Regions from separate parts of the Micromonospora sp. NPDC048170 genome, predicted to be linked through region 1. Evidence: riboswitches for the same ligand, from Rfam matches in the RefSeq annotation. Region 1 holds a riboswitch; the other holds the start of a gene.
What was found. Region 1 has a riboswitch for thiamine pyrophosphate ahead of thiE (thiamine phosphate synthase). Riboswitches for the same ligand answer to the same signal wherever they lie in the genome.
Positions count from the first base shown of each region.

Region 2: linked by a shared signal. The riboswitch ahead of AB0D32_RS26550 (ECF transporter S component) and the one ahead of thiE (thiamine phosphate synthase) in region 1 are both predicted to bind thiamine pyrophosphate.

Region 1 covers NZ_JBEZMR010000009.1:28,156-31,509, forward strand. Annotated here, with positions in the region: gene AB0D32_RS14660 (thiazole synthase) at 1-30, opposite strand, end outside; gene thiS (sulfur carrier protein ThiS) at 35-235, opposite strand; gene thiO (glycine oxidase ThiO) at 226-1,359, opposite strand; gene thiE (thiamine phosphate synthase) at 1,353-1,979, opposite strand; TPP riboswitch at 1,974-2,082, opposite strand; gene AB0D32_RS14680 (DUF559 domain-containing protein) at 2,204-3,136, shown strand.
Region 2 covers NZ_JBEZMR010000028.1:71,642-74,995, forward strand. Annotated here, with positions in the region: gene AB0D32_RS26545 (ABC transporter ATP-binding protein) at 1-405, opposite strand, end outside; gene AB0D32_RS26550 (ECF transporter S component) at 509-1,102, opposite strand; TPP riboswitch at 1,175-1,280, opposite strand; gene AB0D32_RS26555 (alpha/beta fold hydrolase) at 1,442-2,272, shown strand; gene AB0D32_RS26560 (SIS domain-containing protein) at 2,345-3,094, shown strand; gene AB0D32_RS26565 (DUF6328 family protein) at 3,341-3,354, shown strand, end outside.

The DNA.
Region 1 (3,354 bases):
GAAGCTCACGCCACCCAGGTCGAGGCCCACCGCGTCACCCGCCCTGGGCGGCGCTGAGCACCTCGACCCGGTCGCCGTCGCGCAGCGCGGTCACCGACCAGCCGGTACGCGGCACCACCTCCCCGTTGACCGCGACGGCGAGGCCGCGCTGCTGGTCGGTGACCGCGCGGACCAGGTCCGCCACGGTCGAGCCGCCGGGCAGGCTACGCCCGGCGCCGTTCACCGTCAGTTCCACGTGTGCTCCTCCTCGGATGTGGACGGTCCGGGGCCGGACCGGACGTCGGCGGCCGGCACGAACCGGGCCGGGGTGAAGGGGGCGAGCATCGGGTCCGCCGTGCCCGTGGCGACCAGGTCGGCGATCAGGTCGGCGGTGACCGGGGTGAGCACGATGCCGTGCCGGTGGTGCCCGGTCGCGACGAGCACACCGGGCCGGCCGGGCAGCGGGCCGAGGACGGGAGCGTTGTCGGGGGTGCCGGGGCGCAGGCCGGCGAGGGTCTCGACGAGGTCGTACTCGGCCAACTCGGGCACCAGGTCGACGGCGGCGCGGAGCAGGCGCAGCACCGCCCCGGCGGAGACGTCGGTGTCGGCACGCTCCTCGACGGTCGCGCCCACCACCACCTCCCCGTCCCGGCGGGGCACGAGGTAGACGTGCTCGCCGTCGGCGTACCCCCGGATGACGTGCCGGAAGCCCGGCGCGGCGCCGCCGGGCGCGCGGAGCCGGACCACCTGCCCCTTCACGGGCCGCACCGGCAGTCCGGTCAGGGCCGCCGCGCCGCAGCCGGCCGCGACCACTGTGACCCCGGCAGCCACGTCGGACAGCCGGCGCACGGCGGCGGGCACCAGCGTGGCGCCGGCCCGTTCGGCGGCCGTACGCAGCGCCGGCACCAGCCGGCGCGGGTCGACCTGGTGGTCGGTGGCGGCGAGCGCGCCCCCGCGCACCCGGGTCGCCAGCGCCGGCTCGCGGTCCCGCAGCGCCGTGGGGCGCAACGGCGTCACCGGCAGTCCGATCCCCTGTTGGTACGCCCACAGCCTGCGCGCCTCGGCCAGGTCGTCGGCGGTGAGCCCGACCATCAGGGTGCCCTCGGTCCGGTAGCCGATGTCCGCGCCCGTGGCGGCGGTCAGCTCGGCGGCGAAGGCCGGCCAGCGGGCGGCGGAGGCGGTCAGCAGCCCGGTCAGCTCGTGCTCGCCGAAGTACGCCTCGGCGACCGGGGCGAGCATCCCGGCGGCGACGTGCGACGCGCCGGAACCCGGGGCGGGATCGTGCACGACGACCCTGAGTCCGCGTGCTGCGCAGCGCCAGGCGATCGCCAGTCCGACCGGTCCCGCCCCCACCACGGCGACGTCCGGCCGGCTCAGCACCCCAGTGCTCCCAGCAGTTCCGCCGTCGCCCGGGCCGGATCGGCCGCCCCGGAGATCGCCCCCACCACCGCCACCCCGTACGCCCCGGCGGCCACCAGCGCGGGCACCCTCGCGGCGGTCACCCCGCCGATCGCGACGACCGGCACGCCCACGGCGTCGACGACCGCGCGTACCCCCGCCGGGCCGATCGGCGCCGGCAGCCCGGTCTTGGTGCTGGTGGCGTGGCAGGGGCCCACGCCCAGGTAGCTGGCCCCGGCGGCGACCGCCTCGGCGGCCGTCCCCGGCTCGCGGGCGGTGGCGCCGAGCACGGCGGTGGCGCCGAGGATCCGGCGGGCCGCCCCGACCGGCAGGTCCGCCGCGCCGACGTGCCCACCGGCGGCACCCACCGCCAACGCCACGTGCAACCGGTCGTTGACCAGGCAGGTGGCGGCATACCGGTCGCAGAGCGCGACCACCCGACGCGCCAGGTCGTACGCCTCCCGGTCGGTGGCGTCGTCCTCCACCCGGACCTGCACGACCAGCTCGGCGCGGGCCACCGGGAGGGCGGCGCGCAGCACGGTGAGCGGATCCCGCCCGGGTCGGGTGTCGGTGATCAGATGCAGTCGCCCGAGGGACGGCACGGCAACACTCCTCCCTGCGCCGGCATTACCCGGATCAGGTTCGACGGTCGGGGGCTCACAGCCCCCCTCTCAGCCCGGTGTACCGGGCTCCCGTGGGTCACTTGCGATGTCACCGTACGACGGATCGCCGGATCCGCCAAGGTCGGGATGCGGATTTCACACCGACCGCCCGAACCCGGCGGGCGGGGCGGTACGTGACCGCCACGTCACGCCATGCTGTTCGGATGCCCTCCGCCGCCCGGGTACCGCCGCGCCTGGCCTTCCTGCCCTTCCGGGCGAGCGCCGCCGTCGCCGACGGACTGCTGACCCGCGCCATGCTGCGCGGTCCGGCCTGGCGGCGCCTGCTGCCCGACGTGTACGTGCACCGGGACGCGCTGCGCGCGCCGGACCATCGGCTCTGGTGTGACGCGGTGGCCCTGCTCCTGCCCACCGGCGCCGCGATCGCCGGGGCGAGTGCCGCATACCTGTGGGGCGTCGACCTGCTGGCCCGGGACGCGCCGGTCAGCGTTCTCCTTCCCCGCTCGGCGAGGCTGCGCCCACACCCACGGCTGGGCGTCACCCGTTCGAACCTGCCGGAGAGCGACCTGGCCCGCTTCGGTGGTCTGCCGGTCACCACGCCGCTGCGGACGGCGTTCGACCTCGGTCGACAGGCGCCGCGCGACGAGGCTCTGGTGGCCGTCGACGCGCTGCTGCACCGCCGGGTGCTCAAACTGCCGGCCCTGTCGGCGTACGCGAACATTCGTCGTCGTTGGCCCGGGCTGCCGCTGCTGCGGGAGGTGCTCGCGCTGGCCGAGCCCCTGAGTGAGTCTCCGATGGAGACCCGGTTACGGCTCCTCCTGCTCGACGCCGGCCTGCCCCCGCCCGTCGCACAGCACGACGTGCTCGACGCCCGCGGACGGTTCGTCGGCCGGGTCGACCTGGCGTGGCCGGCCCTGCGCGTCGCGGTCGAGTACGACGGCGACCACCACCGGGAACGCGTCCACTTCCGGCAGGACGTCGCCCGGCTGAACGCGCTCCGCGCGGCCGGCTGGATCGTCCTCCGGTTCACCGCCGACGACGTGCTCCGGCACCGGACCCGGACGGTACGCCTCGTCGTCGCCGCCCTCCGCGAACGCACCGACGAGCGGAATGCCAGGTCGGTCAACCACCCACGGTGACAGCCCTGGTGTTCCACTCGCCGACGAACGTCCACACCGGCGGGCGCCCCGCAGCACCACCCCACAACGGCCAAGCTGGGACGGCCATGCGCCGAGCAACGGGGACGGGTGGAACACCAGGGCTGTCTCCCGGGGTCGGAGAGGTCCGTGGTGTTCCACCCGTGGAAGCACCGACCCCCGCCCGGCCCGGTCAGGGGCCGGGCGGACACGGGTCAGCG
Region 2 (3,354 bases), on a different contig from region 1:
GGTGGCACGGTCCCGGGGGTACGGGAAGCCGACCCGGGCCAGCGCCTCGTCGACGCGGGGCCAGATCTCCCCGGCGGGGACGCCGCGGTTCTCCAGCCCGAACGCCACGTCGTCGCCGCTGCGGGCCATCACGAGCTGGGTCTCCGGGTCCTGGAAGACGATGCCCACCCGTTCGCGGCTCTTACGAGGGTCGAGCCCGTCGATCTCGACGGTGCCCTCCTGCTCGCCCGAGTCCTCCGGCAGCAGCCCGGCCAGCGCGGCGAGCAGCGTGCTCTTGCCGGCGCCCGACGGCCCCAGCAGCAGCACCCGCTCGCCGGCCTCGACGTGCAGGTCCACCCCGCGTACGGCCCATGCCCGCCGCCCGGCGTGCCGCCACCCGAACCCGCGCAGCACTACCGCCCCCACACCCGACACCCCCCTTCGCATTTGTCGATCATGAAGTTGTCGTCAATCGGCACGGCGTGTCGCGGCGACAACTTCATGATCGACGTGATCCGTCCGAGGTGGGTCAGATCAGGGGGCGGGATTGGGCGGCGGGGAAGCGGTCCAGGGCGCCCGTGGTGACCAGGGCGCGGGTCAGGGCCCAGGCGCCGGCGCCGGCCACCGCGGCGGCGCTGACGACGGTGAGCAGGGCGTAGGGGATGCGGTAGCTGGTCAGGGCGTACTCGCTGTTCCAGACGAAGAAGTCGAACAGCGCCGCGCCGAAGCCGGTCAGCGCGCCCGCGATCAGCGCGGTGGGCAGCCGGAACGAGCGGTACCGGAACGCGGCGAAGGCCAGCTCGGCGCCGAGGCCCTGGATCAGGCCCTGGACGATGGTGACGCCGCCCCACTCGGCGCCGAGCAGCGCGGAGACCGTCGCCGCCACCGCCTCGCAGAAGAGCGCCGCGCCGGGCTTGCGGATCACCAGGCCGCCGAGGACGGCCGGGACCAGCCACACGCCGTACATGATCGCCTGGCCGGCGGGGAAGAACGCGAACGCCGGGTCGACGGCCCGCCACAGCAGGCCCCAGGCCCAGAAGATGACGCCGAAGGCCACCGCGATCACCGCGGCGACGACGACGTCGACGGTTCGCCACCGGGGGGTGGTGTTGTTGTCTCGCATGATTGCTCCCAGTCCTGAACGCGAACCAGGAGAAGACGCACGCCGCGCCCGGATGTGCCGGACGTCGACGCGGCTGGAGGTCGACCGAACTCCCTGCGCTGGCATTACCCAGATCAGGTTCGAGGGTCTGCGGGCGGTGCCCGCACTCTCAGCGCTGTGCGCTCCCCTGTCGGATGTGAAGTTGTGGCCCGACGCTAACACCTTTGAAGATCATCGGGCAAAGTGATCTTTCCGCAGCTCATCGGCGCGATCGGTCGACGCCGTCGATTCCGGCCCCGGTGACCCGCGCGGGCTGTACGTGGCGAGGGGCAGGCCGGCAACGTGGGTAGGCTCACGATCATGCGGATCGAGGCCCGGGGGTTGACGTTCGACGTCCGCGTCGGCGGACCGGAGGGCGGCACGCCCGTCCTGCTGCTGCACGGCTTCCCCCAGCACGGTGGGGAGTTCGACGACGTGGTGCCCGCGCTGCACGCCGCCGGCCTGCGCACGTACGCGCCGGACCAGCGCGGCTACTCGCCGGGCGCGCGCCCCGAGGCGGTCGAGGCGTACCGGCTGCCGGAGCTGGTCGCCGACGCGGTGGGCGTACTCGACGCGCTGGGCGTCGACGCGGCGCACCTGGTGGGGCACGACTGGGGCGCGGTGGTGGCCTGGGCCGTCGCGGCCGGCCACCCCGATCGGGTCCGTACGCTGACCGCGATCTCGGTGCCGCATCCCGCCGCGATGGCGTGGGCGTTGGCCGAGGACGCGGGGCAGAAGGCGCGCTCCGCGTACATGGCGCTGTTCCGCAAGCCGGGCAAGGCGGAGAAGGCGCTGCTGGCGCTGGGCGCGACCGGGCTGCGCCGGATGCTGCACGGGGTCGGCGACGACGCGCGGGTGGCCGCGTACGCGGACCCGATGCGCGAGCCGGGCGCGCTGACCGCGGCGCTGAACTGGTACCGGGCCATGTCCCGCCGGGACCTCGCGGCCACCGGGCCGGTGACGGTGCCGACCACGTTCGTGTGGAGCGGCCGGGACGTCGCGATCGGCCGCACCGCCGCCGAGGCGTGCGCCGGGCACGTGAGCGCCGACTACCGCTTCGTCGAGCTGCCCCGGGTGAGCCACTGGATTCCCGACGAGGCGCCCGCGGCACTGGCCGAGGCGATCCTGGCCCGGGCGTACGACCCGGCCTGACCCTCCCCGCGACGCCGCCCGGCGGTTGCCGGACCCCATCCCCGACGGAGGTACGACATGGACGGAGCAGACATGACGGTGAGCGCCGAGGGCTTCCTGGCCGTGGTGACCGCCACGATGAACCGGGTGGCCGAGAGCCAACGCGAGGCGGTGGGGCAGGCTGCCGACCTGATCGCCGAGGCCGTACGCGCCGACGGCGTGGTCCACGCGTTCGGCACCGGCCACTCCGAGGCGCTGGCCATGGAGATCGCCGGGCGGGCCGGCGGGCTGGTCCCGACCAACCGGATCGCCCTGCGGGACCTGGTGCTGGTCGGCGGCGCCCCGGCGGACGTGCTCGGGCCGCTGCTGGAGCGCGATCCGTCGGTGGCGCACCGCCTCTACGAGCTGGCTCCGGTCAGCCCCCGGGACGTCTTCGTGCTCGCCTCCAACTCCGGCGTGAACGGCGCGATGGTGGAGTTCGCGTCGCTGGTCAAGGAGAAGGGGCACGGGCTGGTCGCGATCACCTCGGCGCGGCACTCCGGGCAGATGACGTCGCGCCACCCGTCGGGGCGCAGGCTCGCCGACTTCGCCGACGTGGTGCTCGACAACGGCGCCCCGTACGGCGACGCGACGCTGCCGTTGCCGGGTGGTGGCGCGGTCGGCGCGGTCTCGTCGATCACCGCGGCGCTGCTCGCGCAGCAGATCACTGTCGAGGTGGTGGCCCGGCTGCTGGCTGCGGGGGAGCGGCCCCCGGTCTACCTGTCGGCCAACATCGCCGGGGGCGACGAGCACAACAACGCCCTGGAGGCCCGGTACGCGGGCCGGATCCGGCGCGGCTCCTGACGCTCCGGCGCGGGCGGGATCCGGCGCGGCTCCTGAGGGTCGGGCGTGCTGACGGGGACGACCGCGGCCGTCGGCGCGTGCGAACGGGACCGGTGCGCTGACGGCGGCGGTCGCGCCGGTCGGCACCTCCGTGGGACCGGGTGTCGGGCAGTGACGTGAGTCGGTTTCGTGGGTCGGCCGGTGGGGCATCAGCGATGCTGCCGCCGGCCGCCCCCGCCGGCAGTACCGTCTGACCGGAGGTAGCGCGTGTCCAAGGAAAC